One region of the Glaciimonas sp. GNP009 genome, then DNA from elsewhere that is predicted to be linked to it. Evidence: predicted binding sites of a transcription regulator. Region 1 holds the regulator's gene; each other region holds the start of a gene.
The links. The regulator LexA, encoded in region 1, represses DNA repair genes until DNA is damaged. The targets are predictions, from matches to a motif close to ACTGTATNNNNATACAGT.

Region 1 (4,631 bases):
CTGACACGGATACGTTTTTCATTTAAGTAAGCGCCAGCGCCCTTGCTAGCGGTAAATAAATCATTACGAGTTGGGTCATAGATGACGGCTTGGGTAATTTGTCCACGATGCTGTAACGCAATCGACACGCAGTATTGTGGAAAGCCATGGATGAAGTTGGTAGTGCCATCGATTGGATCGATAATCCAGACGTTTTCGTTTTCGTCATGTAGATTGTCGGACGCACCGGACTCTTCGGCCAATATGGCGTGGTCTGGATAGGCGTTCTTCAAAATGTCAATAATTGCCGCTTCGGCATTTTTATCAACTTCAGTGACAAAATCGTTATGTGCTTTTTTTTCTACCTGAAGCAGGTCGAGATCGAAGGAGGCGCGCGAAATGACTGCGGCACCACGACGGGCGGCCTTGATGGCCGTATTGAGCATAGGATGCATATCTGGATTCGGTTCCGTTAAAATGGCGGCACTGTGCCTAATGGGAACAGAACCAACCTATATTATTAATAATGAGCGATGCAGGCCGTCTTGACGGTAACAAGGGCCTGACGGGCTATGCGGAATCGGCTGAAAAATGATCTGGTCAGGTCATGTTTCATCAGTTTCTCGACCAATAGCTGGCTATCGGTGCTGCGAATCTGGCAAAATCTGTCCTCGTTCAGTGCATTTTTCACTTTGATCCGGTCAGACCGACAGGCTCCCGGCTAATACTCCAAGACACTAAACATCAGCGTTTCCTGAAAATTAACCTGCGAATGACGCTATTTTAAATGAACCTGACAAAAACCAACACGTCTCTTTTCAATCGCCTACGCTTTGTACTGGTTGATACCAGTAGTCCCGGCAATGTTGGCGCAGCTGCACGTGCTATTAAAACAATGGGATTTTCCGAGCTGGTCCTGGTGAATCCCCGCTATCCGGACGTTTTACAGCGTGATGAGGCAATTGCATTAGCAAGCGGTGCGCAAGATATTCTATCGTCAGCCAGAATCGTCGAGACTGTCGAACAGGCCTTGATCGGGTGCAATTATGCAGCTGCGCTAAGTGCGCGCCTCCGCGAGTTTTCTCCACCTGTGATGGCACCAAGAGCGGTGGCGGCGCAACTAGCGACAGATAAAACCCTGACTGGGGCAATATTATTTGGAAGCGAGCGCTATGGTTTGCCGAATGAAATCGTCGAGAAATGTAATGTATTAATTAACATTCCGGCGAATCCCGATTATTCCTCCTTAAATTTATCGCAAGCGGTGCAAGTATTAGCTTATGAGTTTCGGGTCGCGGCTAGCGCTGAACAACCGCCTGGCGAGAGTGAGTCAAGTGACGAGATCGGATTTCACGGCGATACCGCTAATCTGATTGAGATTGAAGGTATGTTTGCCCATTTGGAAAAAGCACTGATTGAAATCGATTTTCTCGATCCGGCACATCCGAAAAAATTGATGCCACGCCTGAAGCGTTTGTTTGCACGCGCAGGGTTGGAAACTGAAGAGGTGAATATTTTGCGCGGTATCGCTAATCAGATTTTGACTAAGCGGCGGCGTCTTGATTGATGGAGAAATTTTTTCCGGGTGTTAAAAATTATTGCTTCAAAAGTAATTAAGGAATTTTTGAGTAGTTTTGATTAACGCTAAGAGATGCCGCTTTTCATCCTGAGAGGGGCTTTCAAATGCGCTATTTAGGTTAATTAGCTTACGTCTTCATTAAAAAGTGCGCCTTGATACGCTTGCAATTATCAGCTCTGATCGAGCCGATAATTGCATTTTTAAGGATTAGCCCCAGTTCCGCATTAATCCCACCACTAAGCCTTCTAACGCAAAGTCATCTTGATCTTCGCTGACAATGATCGGTTCAAATTCTGGATTTTCTGGTAGTAGTTGTATCGAAGAGCCAGTTTTTTTGTATCGCTTGACGGTGACGTCATCGCCCAGTCGTGCTACGACTATTTGACCGTTTCTCGCTGATTCCGTTTTTTTGACAGCTAGTAGATCCCCATCAAGAATACCGGCATCACGCATAGACATGCCGCGTACCTTCAGCAAGTAATCCGGTTTATCGCTAAAAAAGGTAGGATCAATGTTGTATCGTGCCTGAACGTGTTCCTGTGCCAGGATTGGTGATCCGGCAGCCACGCGTCCCACCAATGGAAGATTGAGTTGCATTAATGCAGGATGGGGTAAGGTAAATTGCTGCCCGATGTCATCATTATTGCGCTTACTAGTCGGGCTAGGGCCTTTTGCAAGAAGCCGTATTCCGCGAGACGTCCCCGGAGAAATTTCGATGGCGCCTTTGCGTGCAAGCGCCTGCAAATGCTCTTCAGCTGCATTGGCTGAGCGAAATCCTAACTCGGATGCGATTTCAGCGCGAGTCGGAGGGAAACCCGTGTTCTCAATAGCATCCCTGATGAGATCAAGTATTTGTTGTTGGCGTGCAGTTAATTTGATCATATTGATAGCGGTTGTCGAATAAGGGCTGGTGCGAGAATATGGCGTTCATGCTGCGATTTATGCTACCGGCGAACTGTGTATATAAACAGTCTGTATTTTTGTACAGTATTCAGTTGAATGCAAGTAAATTTGACAATCTATTTGTCTGTATGACGATCATGTGTATTGAGCATTGAGTTTTGAAGGATTTCACTGTATAGTTATCGACTTTCCTCTTCCCACACTCGTCTTGACGCCGGGGTGGGCTATTTTCAACAGTCCAAAAAGGAGCTTACATGCGTCATTATGAAATCGTGTTTATCGTCCATCCGGATCAAAGCGAGCAAGTGCCTGCAATGATCGAACGCTATAAGGGTATTGTCACTACACGTGGCGGTATCGTTCATCGCGTTGAAGATTGGGGTCGCCGTCAATTGGCTTACCTGATCCAAAAATTGGCAAAAGCACACTATGTTTGCTTGAACATCGAATGCGACAGCGAAACACTGACCGAAATCGAAACTGGCTTTAAGTTCAATGATGCTGTTTTGCGTCACCTGACGGTCAAGCTGAAAAAAGCTGAAACTGGCCCATCGCCAATGATGAAGGCTGTGCAAAAGGAAGATGCTGCTAAAAGCCATCGTACTGAAGCACCAGCTGCGCCAGCATCAGCCCCGGCAGCCGCCTAATTTTGCCGATTAACTTGCATTCATTGCGTCACCATTTTCCAAATAGACCGGAGTGAATCAACTCAACAACGCGCTTCAATTGGTTGCCGAAATCGCAGAGCGCGAAGTATTGCGTTATACGCCAGCGGGTATCCCGATCGTTTCAGCAATATTGCTGAGTCGTTCGTCACCACATGAAGCGGGTATCCAACGTCAGGTTGAGTTCGAAATTGCCGCTCTTGCCATAGGCGAGATATCGGGGCGATTCAATCAGACGGTATTGGGTGGTCAGTACTGGTTCACAGGATTTTTGGCACGCAAGAGTCGCAACGGTAAAAGTCTGGTATTTCACATCACTGAATTTGCTGCAGCTGAAACTGCGGCCTAATTATTTATACAGGAGCCTCAAATGGCATTCGGTAAAAAGTTCGATAAAAGCAAACTGAAAAACAAGCGTCAACAACAAAACCCGCTGTTCAAGCGTAAAAAGTTTTGTCGTTTCACAGCAGCACACGTTGCTAGCGTTGATTACAAAGACGTCGATACGTTGAAAGATTTTGTTCAGGAAAATGGCAAAATTATGCCAGCACGCCTGACAGGTACTAAGGCAATTTACCAACGTCAAGTTGACACCGCGATCAAACGCGCGCGTTTCCTTGCGTTGTTGCCTTACACCGATCTGCACAACGTTTAATTGACGACTTGAAATAGGAGAAAAACATGCAAATTATTCTGTTAGAAAAAGTCGTTAATGTCGGCAATCTTGGTGAAGTCGTTCGTGTAAAAGATGGTTATGCACGTAACTTTCTAATTCCACAACGTCTTGCTCGCCGTGCTACAACTTCAGCAATTGCTGAATTTGAAGTTAAACGCGCAGAGTTGGAAAAAACTGCAGCTGCTAAATTGGCAGCCGCCCAAGCGCAAGGCGAAAAATTGAACGGTTTGACCGTGAAGATTTCGCAAAAATCAGGTGTTGATGGCCGTTTGTTCGGTTCTGTTACCAATGCTGATATCGCTGAAGCGTTGACCAAGCAAGGTTTTGCTGTTGAAAAATCGCAAGTGCGTTTGCCAGTCGGTCCTTTGAAGATCGTTGGCGACCACGCCGTTGCTGTATCTTTGCACACTGACGTCCTGGTTGATGTGACTGTTGCTGTGATCGGCGAGCACGCTTAATTTGATTGAGTGCGCTACGAGTATTTGTTGAAATGTTAAAAAGCCGGGTTCTCCCGGCTTTTTTATTGTCCTTTTTTTGGTTTACTGCAACAGAGCTAAACTTGTAAGCAGGTATAATTCGCGCCATGCCACCTTCAGATCCACAGTTAGATTCACTACGCGTACCACCCCATTCAATCGAAGCGGAGCAATCCGTTTTGGGCGGGTTGCTTCTCGATAATGCCTCTTGGGATAGAATCGCCGATTTCGTTCGTGCAGACGACTTCTATCGGTACGACCATCGCATTATTTTTCAACATATCGTCAAGTTGATCAATAACTCCAGACCAGCGGATGTCATTACCGTATTTGAGTCGCTTGGTAGTACCGGC
Region 2 (4,631 bases), 110 kb from region 1:
CGGGCATAATTTGCATCAGTCCGACCGCGCCTTTTGGCGATACGGCAGCTGGATTAAACCCCGATTCCGCTGCCATGACAGCTTTCAACAATGCCGGTTCAAGGGAAAATTCTTTTGCGGCCTGATTAACAATCGCTTCAAATTTTTTAGTACCGGCATGTTGCGATAGATAGCGATATAGCGGCGTCTTTGTGAAGTTTGAATCCAGGCCGACTACTCGTTGGTCTTTATGGGAGAAGAAATTCGAGGAGTCAAAGGTCGCATTTCCTCGCATGTATAACTGGTAACGGTCAGTGATCTTTTCTGTAGCAAAATGCCCGACGCCTTGCTCGTCGATAAAACCATAAATATCGGCACGTGCGTTGACTGTGACCAGTACTGACATGAAAGTCAGTGAAAGTATCAGTCGACGTATGTGTGCCGAAGGTTTCATTAGATGTCGGCCTCGGCTTCGTTGCCGTGCTCTTCAATCCATGCCCGACGTGCTGAGGCTTCGCCTTTGCCCATCAACATATTAAAGCGATTTTCGGACGCCTCCAGATCAAACGCCCCGAGCATAATGGGTAGCAAGCGACGCGTATCCGGATTCATGGTGGTTTCCCACAACTGCCCGGCGTTCATCTCACCCAAACCTTTAAAGCGAGAAATGGTCCAAGACCCGTCCTTGACGCCATCTTTACGCAGCTTATCTTCGATCGCAGTGAGTTCACCGTTGTCTAATGCGTAAATTTTTTGTGCAGGTTTTTTCCCGCGGGCGGGTGCGTCAACCCGAAATAATGGTGGCCGTGCAACGCAAATATGCCCACGATCAATAAGCTGTGGAAAGTGGCGGAAAAACAGCGTTAGCAGCAACACTTGAATATGTGATCCATCGACGTCCGCATCTGACAATATGCAGATCTTTCCGTAACGGAGCGTGCTGAAATCGACTGTGTCATTTTTGCTATGGGGATCGATCCCGATAGCAACCGCCATATCGTGGATTTCATTATTCGCAAATAGGCGGTCGCGCTCAGTTTCCCACGAGTTCAGCACTTTTCCACGCAGAGGAAGAATCGCTTGAAACTCTTTATCACGTCCCATTTTTGCGGAGCCGCCAGCTGAATCACCCTCGACCAGAAATAACTCGTTACGACTAATATCGCTGGATTCGCAATCTGTCAGTTTGCCAGGTAACACGGCAATACCCGAGGTTTTTTTCTTTTCAACTTTTTGGGTTGAACGTAAACGATTTTGCGCCTGCTTGATAACGAGCTCGGCAAGTTTTTTACCGTATTCGACGTGATGATTGAGCCATAATTCTAGCGCTGGTTTAGTATAAGTCGAGATCAACTTTACCGCATCACGCGAATTCAGACGCTCTTTGATCTGCCCCTGAAATTGTGGATCTAACACTTTGGCCGATAAAACAAACGATACGCGGGCGAATACATCCTCCGGTAGCAGTTTGACACCTTTCGGTAACAGTGAGTGCATGTCAACGAAATTCTTCACTGCACCAAACAGCCCTTCGCGCAGACCGGATTCATGCGTTCCTCCAGCCGAGGTTGGAATCAGGTTGACATACGATTCACGGACGATACCGCCATCTTCAGTCCACGCCACGACCCATGCCGCACCTTCGCCTTCAGCAAATCCGTCGGTTTCTGCAGTGGCGTATTGTTCGCCTTCAAACAGCGGTATTAGCGGCTCAGAGCTAGACGATTGCGCTAACGACTCCATCAGATAGCCGCGTAACCCTTGGTCGTACTGCCAGGTTTGGCTATCATTGGTTTTGGCGTTGAGAAGGGTGACTTTGACGCCCGGAAGCAAAACCGCTTTTGAGCGCAGCAGACGCTGCAATTCCGGTTGTGAGATTGCGGGCGAGTCAAAATATTTTGGGTCTGGCCATGCAGTAACGCGTGTGCCGCTTTTTTTGTCGTCGCGTGTTTGGGGCCGGGTTTTTAACTGCTCAATGAGATCGCCACCGGCAAACGCCAGTTGATGAACGCCGCCTTCACGCCAGACGGTGATTTCAAGTCGCGTGGAAAGTGCATTGGTGACGGAAACACCGACACCGTGGAGGCCACCGGAGAATGCGTAAGCGCCACCGCTACCTTTATCGAATTTGCCGCCGGCGTGCAGGCGCGTGAATACAATTTCGACGGTAGGGACTTTTTCCTCCGGGTGCATACCAACGGGTATGCCTCGGCCATCATCTTCGACGCTGACGCTACCGTCGACATTTAACGTCACCAGAATATTTTTGCAATAGCCGCCCAGCGCCTCATCGGAGGCGTTATCAATCACTTCTTGAATGATATGGAGTGGATTTTCGGTCCGCGTGTACATGCCGGGACGTTGTTTGACAGGCTCCAGTCCCTTTAGGACGCGGATGGATGATTCACTGTAGTCGGAAATCGGAGATTTTTTAGTTGCCATGCAATTCAGTTGGGGTGCAGTTTTAATACTTGTCTTTTAGTAAATTAAGACAAAAAACAAGTAATATCAAAATGAGGGAAATCTCTACAAGAACGCATTCTAATGAAAAAATCGACGCAGCTCCAGAATAGGTCGTTTCTCGATGCAAAAACAGTTTGAACCAGCTAAAATGCGGCTGCTTGTTGTTTTTTAATAAATTTCTGAAAGGGGGTCATGACAACCACCGTCTTCAAAATACGTAAACATTCAAGAAAATAGGTTAGACCATACCGTGGTGTTGATGAAATTATCAAAATCTACAGTTTTGGTCGCTAGCTTTCAGCACTTCCCCCCATTATATGGACGTGACAGAAAATTGAAAGTTTGCTCTTCGATGGCGAAGATGGATAATTCAGGCATCTTAGAAAACTGATCACAAGCCGTAAGACTGTGGAGGTAAAAGAATGGCAGACACATACTCTCTAGCCATTGATTTTAGCGCATCTTCTCAGTCTAACATCCATTTTTTGCACGCTTTTACGACGACGTAAGAGTGTGATTATCGGTACGTAGACTAATCGAATACGTTGCACCAAAAGTCGCCGCACCATCTGTGAATTGGCGCTAACAAGCTAGCGAGCAAGCTGGCAGAGTTTTTCAGTTCAACACAGCGTTATTTACCCTTGTATCACTTGCTTAACAATCGCATCCCACGTTCCAACCCATCGATAGTCAGTCCGAACATGCGATTGCTCATCAACTGCTTCACTATTTCTACCGATTGCCGGTATTGCCAAAGACCTTCTGGCTCAGGATTTAGCCAGATGAATTTTGGAAAGGCATTAGTGAAACGCTGCAACCAATCGGCGCCAGCTTCGTCATTATTATATTCAACCGAGCCACCTGGTTGCAAAATTTCATAAGGACTCATGGTAGCGTCACCGACAAAAATCAGCTTGGTGTCAGGTTTGTATTTGCGCAGAATATCCCAGGTGGGGAACCGTTCCGCATGACGACGATGATTGTTTTTCCAGACATAGTCGTAGACGCAGTTATGGAAATAGAAGAAATCCATGTTTTTGAATTCGGTCTTAGCGGCCGAAAATAATTCCTCGGTACGAGCAATATGATCGTCCATACTGCCGCCGACATCGAGCAACATCAGTACTTTAATGTTGTTTTTTCGCTCTGCCTGCATTCTGATATCCAGATAGCCCGCATTGTTTGCGGTGGCCCGAATAGTGTCGTCCAGCGCTAATTCTTCCGCCACGCCTTCGCGGGCAAATCGACGCAGTCGACGCAGGGCGACTTTGATGTTGCGGGTATTGAGCTCACGCTCGTCATCATAGTCTTTGTAGGCGCGGGCTTCCCACACCTTTACAGCAGTGCGATTGCCGCCGCTGCCGCCCATACGGATGCCTTCAGGATTGGTGCCGCCATGGCCGAATGGCGATGTGCCACCCGTGCCGATCCATTTGTTTCCGCCTTCATGACGACCTTTTTGTTCTTCAAGTAGCTCTTTGATGCGATCCATGAGCTTGTCGTAGCCAAATTTTTCAAGCTGCGCCAACTGTTCAGGCGTCAGATCCCGCTTCATGCGCTGCGCCAACCACTCGGCAGGTATCTCAGGGTTTTTATCAAAAATCGCCTGAATGCCTTTGAAATACAATCCAAATGCCTTATCGAATTTATCGTAGTGCGCTTCGTCTTTGACCAATGTCGTTCTCGCCAAATAATAAAAATTATCCAGCGATGGCGTGATCACATGCTTTTGCAATGCTTCCAGCAAAATCAAAAACTCCTTGATTGATACAGGAATTTTGGCGTTTTTAAGTGTGTAGAAAAAATCGATCAGCATTAGAGTTTCGCAGAATGTTTCACATTAACGGTTTTTGCGCGCCATATACACTAAGCGCTCAAACAAATGCACGTCCTGTTCGTTTTTAAGTAACGCGCCATGCAAAGGCGGGACAATGGTCTTGATGTCGCTACTTTGCAGAGCAGAGGCCGGAATATCTTCAGCCAGTAATAATTTTAGCCAATCCAGTAATTCTGAGGTAGATGGTTTTTTCTTCAGACCGGCAACTTCACGCACTTGATAGAATGTTTCGAGCGCCTGCGCCAATAAATCTTTCTTCAATTGCGGAAAATGCACGTCGACGATATCGCGCATGGTTTCTTTGTCGGGAAATTTAATGTAATGAAAGAAACATCGACGCAGAAAAGCGTCC
Region 3 (4,631 bases), 4.6 Mb from region 1:
TAGATGGTTCAGAAAAAAAAGTGGGTTACCTCTGGAATGAATCGGAAGAAAAATTGGAATTGCAGACTGAGCAATGGTTTAAAGGATATGGACATCTGGTCGATGAAGATCCGCAAGTTTTTTCCAGGTTCATGAAAAACTTTCCACAACTCTCATCGTCATCGGACGTAGCGGATATGTTGTACAACAACAAAATTCTCAACGCGGTGCGCAAGCTTGAGTACCAGAGTTTCTTTGACCAAGCGCCGGAACGGCCAGAAAGCGGCGTCTATAGCTTAGGAGGCCGTGAATATGTCAAGCTTGAAGACGAATTCTATTTACTGGAAGAGAAATCTGGACCGGGCACGGAACGTCGCGTTATGGGAGAAGGTATTCCAAACGACTTACGCCTTGATATGAAATATGACGGCGAAAACTGGCACGTAACAAATAATCATTTGATTACACCAGTCTCTGAGCTTCCTAAGACTATTACCTCTTTTGATGACGCAATAAAACAGGGGTTTAACTTACCAGAAGGTTGGTCAGCATCGACGATGTACGTTGATAATTTTAATGCCGATCAATTTATTTTCAGCTTTCAAGATGAGAGCGGCAACATCATATATCGCCATGGCCCGAACCAAAAAAATGCATTCGAAGAACTTTCTGCTGAGGCGTTTGAAGAAAAGCGATGCAGAGTGAGGCGAGCGCCACCTGGTACTTTGCAAGCAAGTTGTAGCATGATGGGCTTTAACATCACGCCCTTACCACGAGAGTCGGCACGGACTAAGGCAATCAATCATCTTGTTACGCTGGATATGAAAAACCTTCCTTTTTATGAGCGCTCGCTGCTTCGACTTGAAATGCTACGCGATGCTGAAAAAATTGAAAATGCGTTCCAAAAAATTCCCCAACTCGCACAAGATTTTCTCGCTTTAACCGCTCGCATGGTTAGCAAGCCGAAATTGACCGTGTCTGCCGCCAGCAAGGAGCTACGCACGTTAACATGGGGACGCGGCACTGTGCCAGCAAATAGGCTGCGGGATTTGACGCAGTTTTGGCAAGAAGTACACTTACAGCTAGAGCATGAATCCTCTGATCATTTGGGAGGGGCGGCCACTGCACTGAAAGATGTGTGCAAACTAGGCCTGCAACTCTGCCAGACACAACAGTCTTATGGCGAATTAGCAGACCTTTACGTTGATCAGGTAAAAGAGCTGAACCACTTAAATGATGATTACGAAACCAACTTCATCATGCCGCAACAAAAAATGACATCGCGGCTCTGGAAAACGGTATTTGGTCCCCCTCCAGCCTCAGTACTGACAGAGGCTGGAGGCTGGACATTTGCGGTGCGTGCCAAAGGCTTATCTGAAATAAGTGCTATTTATGGAGCGAAATTTGCCCACGATATTAGTGCTGCATACGCCAATAGCTACTCACTTGCCGGTCAGTTGACAGACTGGGCGAAGAACGACCCACAACCATTCTGGCAGCATGCTTCTGCTTTTTTTCACGTTGCTGAAGAAAGTTTGACAATGGCCTACAAAGATAATTTGGTACGAACAATATCAAAATTTGGCAGTTGCGCCGCTCCCTACAACATCAATAAGCTACGCATTATCTCGCCGTCAATCAGCCCGCAAGGAATACATTACCGATATAACCTGGAAAAACATATAGAAAGCGCACCTCAGGAGGCGTCGCTCTTTGCCAACACGATTTCAGCCTACACTTATGAAGGCGGCCCTGAGCGTGGCGAGCTTTATCTGACAACCACAACATTTTTATCACCAATCAACAACCCCAGTTCGTTGCAGGACACCTTACAACATGAGTTGTCACATTTGGCAATACCGGACGGTCACCAGGAATTTTATCTTACAGCAGACAGATCAAAATATGGGCACTACTCAGAAAACGGTCTGCGTCGGAACGCCGACGCCATACTCAGTTCACAGGCGGCATTTCTGGGATATGCGGGAACTCAACCACAAACAAAGCAGATTTTTTTAGCGCATTTCAAAACGGTATTGCCCGCTACCCTCAAGAATTATTTGCCCGAAGGTATTAAGAACGATCTCACTGATAAACGTTTTCAGGAGTTTGTCAAAAAAGTCTTCGAAGGACCACCCGATGAAAAAATTGCGGCATTTATGATGCCTGATCTATTTATCGCATGGCTTCAACATATGTCAATAGTATTACCTAAAGTAGGTGCTGAAAATACAAAATTGAGACATACGCGCGATGCTTCACCTAACAATATGAATGTCCAGGTCCAAAAATTTCTGGCACGTGAATTGTTTGAGGCGAGCAGTCATAAAAAGTAAAATTGGTATAGATTTCATGGTATTTCTGCCTCATGTGCATGATGTAAGGAAGGTATGCGGTATCAAAAGCACATCGAGGTGAGTTGATATTCGTCAACCAAAGTACCGAAAACAATGCCAGAAATGAATCGAAGCGAACTTGTCGCAAAGCCAACTCACCTAGGTTCCGCAATATGCGGAAAGAATCACCCCGCTAACGCTATCGATCTACAGACAAAATAAAGCCAATATTTAGCAAAATTCAGCATTCAAAGTGGGCTCATAACAAAATTAGCTAATGAATTATTGAAGAGCCATTGAAAAAGTACTGTATATTTATACAGTACAATAGAAATTATCTTTTTCTCGTCTATTTAAATAATCTGTTAATTAAGTCAGTTAGCAAAAATGCTATCCGACTAAACAATTGAGCTAAATTATGTCCGCCACTCCACATATTATTGCGCCTCCTGCCGCTCGCTCCAGCAGCATATCCGTTGCTGCACAGTCGCTAGTTGAATCGCTCCCGCATGCGTTGTGGCGCGGCAATCAAATGTCATCTTATCGCGGCGCCGTCATGACATCTGGTCATGACGCTCTGGATCAAGAGCTCCCCAATCGCGGATGGCCCCATTCGGCATTAATAGAGCTTTTGTTGCAGCAAGCTGGAAGTGGTGAAATGCATTTATTGCAACCTGCCTTAACCATGCTCACGCAGGAGAATCGAAGGATCGTCCTTTTGCAACCTCCCCATTTACCCCAAATAGCAGCGTGGAGCGGCTGGGGTCTGCCCGCGCATCGATTGCTATGGATAAAGACCGCCGGAAGTGCCGATGCACTTTGGTCAGCTGAGCAGATTTTACGCAATGGTAGTTGTGGTGCTCTGGTGTTCTGGCAATCTCATATCCGTACCGATGCGCTACGACGCTTGCACCTTGCAGCACAAGCCAGCAACACCATGTTGTGGATGGTCCGACCTTTGAGCGCGGCCCATGAGTCGTCACCTGCGCCGTTAAGACTGTTGCTCCGCCCTGCACATAACGGTATCGAAGTACAACTACTCAAGCGTCGCGGACCGCAACATATTGAACCGCTTTACCTGACTTGGGCCAATAGCGAAGCATCGGATGCAGTGGAAGAAACATCAAATCCATTAATACATTCAGTCAGCACAAATATTACGGACACAAAAATACTCTCAAGAATCAACATTAAGACAACTCAGTCCATGAAGAAGAACCAAGGGCATAACCAGGAACTCGCACTAGAAACACAAATCCAGTCTGTGGAATTGCCAGCACCGCATAACCAATATTGACGCGAATTGACTCGAACTGACGCGTACAGCCACTTTTTAGGAGGCCAATAATGATGCCTTTGTGGATTGGTGTACATCTTCCTTTATTACCGCTTGAAACCTGCCGCCCGCGCTGGTCTGCACCAGGCATGATGGCGGTAATGGATCACGATCAGGTATTGACGATGACAACCGATGCTGCCGCCAGCGGTGTGCGCAGCGGAATGCGGCGCGGCGGCGTGCTGGCAATCGCTCCCCAAACTACCCTTTATGAACGGGATTTAGTCAAGGAGCAAAGTGCAATGGATGCGATAGCGCTGACATTGTTGCAATACACACCGGAAGTCACACATGCCGAAGAAGCCAGCTTACTGCTTAACATCAGCGCCAGCCTGAGCGCTTTCGGCGGTCGCTTAGTACTCTGTCGTCGTGTGCGTGCAAGCATTGATGCGCTCGGCTTTACCGCACAAATCAGCATGGCGCCAACCGCACAAGGAGCGTGGTGTTTAGCGCGTTATGTACCGCGTTCCGGTCTACCCAAACAACGTCGCAGCGTCCGAATGGATACCGCACTGCGCTACATCCAGGCATTACCATTTTCTGTATTGCCGGCAACACATCCTTATCAAGAGTGGCTGGAAGGAATCGGCTGTCGCACCATTGCTGATCTTCGCAGATTACCGCGCGCGGGATTGCTGCGACGTAGCGACAAACGGATACTGGAAACGCTCGATTGTGCGTATGGCGTCGCACCGGAAATGTTTGAATGGGTGCAAGCCCCGAAAGAATTCTCAGCCTATCTGGAATTGCCAGATCGGATAGAACATGCCGAATCGGTCTTGTTCGGCGCACGTCACTTAATCCAGCAAATGATCGGCTGGCTGGCGGCACAACAGTTGGCGATCTCTGGTTTTGTTCTTTCAATGGAACATGAACGCGGGCGTCAGGCAATTGCACCAAGCACTTTGGAAATAACACTCGCAGAACCGGCATGGCATGAAGCGCATTTGTTGCGCTTGCTAAAAGAGCGTCTTAGCCGT

Region 2: the regulator LexA is predicted to act here: its motif matches at 2,559-2,576, upstream of ACXX82_RS21550 (DNA topoisomerase IV subunit B).
Region 3: the regulator LexA is predicted to act here: its motif matches at 2,622-2,639, upstream of imuA (translesion DNA synthesis-associated protein ImuA).

Annotation. Positions count from the first base shown of each region.
Region 1 is NZ_JBTGUV010000004.1:4,780,868-4,785,498, forward strand. It holds gene ACXX82_RS22005 (inositol monophosphatase family protein) at 1-434, opposite strand, end outside; gene ACXX82_RS22010 (RNA methyltransferase) at 767-1,546, shown strand; gene lexA (transcriptional repressor LexA) at 1,766-2,440, opposite strand; gene rpsF (30S ribosomal protein S6) at 2,716-3,108, shown strand; gene priB (primosomal replication protein N) at 3,161-3,475, shown strand; gene rpsR (30S ribosomal protein S18) at 3,497-3,781, shown strand; gene rplI (50S ribosomal protein L9) at 3,808-4,260, shown strand; gene ACXX82_RS22040 (replicative DNA helicase) at 4,386-4,631, shown strand, end outside.
Region 2 is NZ_JBTGUV010000004.1:4,675,632-4,680,262, forward strand. It holds gene ACXX82_RS21545 (lytic transglycosylase domain-containing protein) at 1-433, opposite strand, end outside; gene ACXX82_RS21550 (DNA topoisomerase IV subunit B) at 433-2,421, opposite strand; gene ACXX82_RS21555 (vWA domain-containing protein) at 3,089-4,258, opposite strand; gene ACXX82_RS21560 (AAA family ATPase) at 4,283-4,631, opposite strand, start outside.
Region 3 is NZ_JBTGUV010000004.1:137,634-142,264, forward strand. It holds gene ACXX82_RS01710 (hypothetical protein) at 1-2,315, shown strand, start outside; gene imuA (translesion DNA synthesis-associated protein ImuA) at 2,734-3,612, shown strand; gene ACXX82_RS01720 (Y-family DNA polymerase) at 3,663-4,631, shown strand, end outside.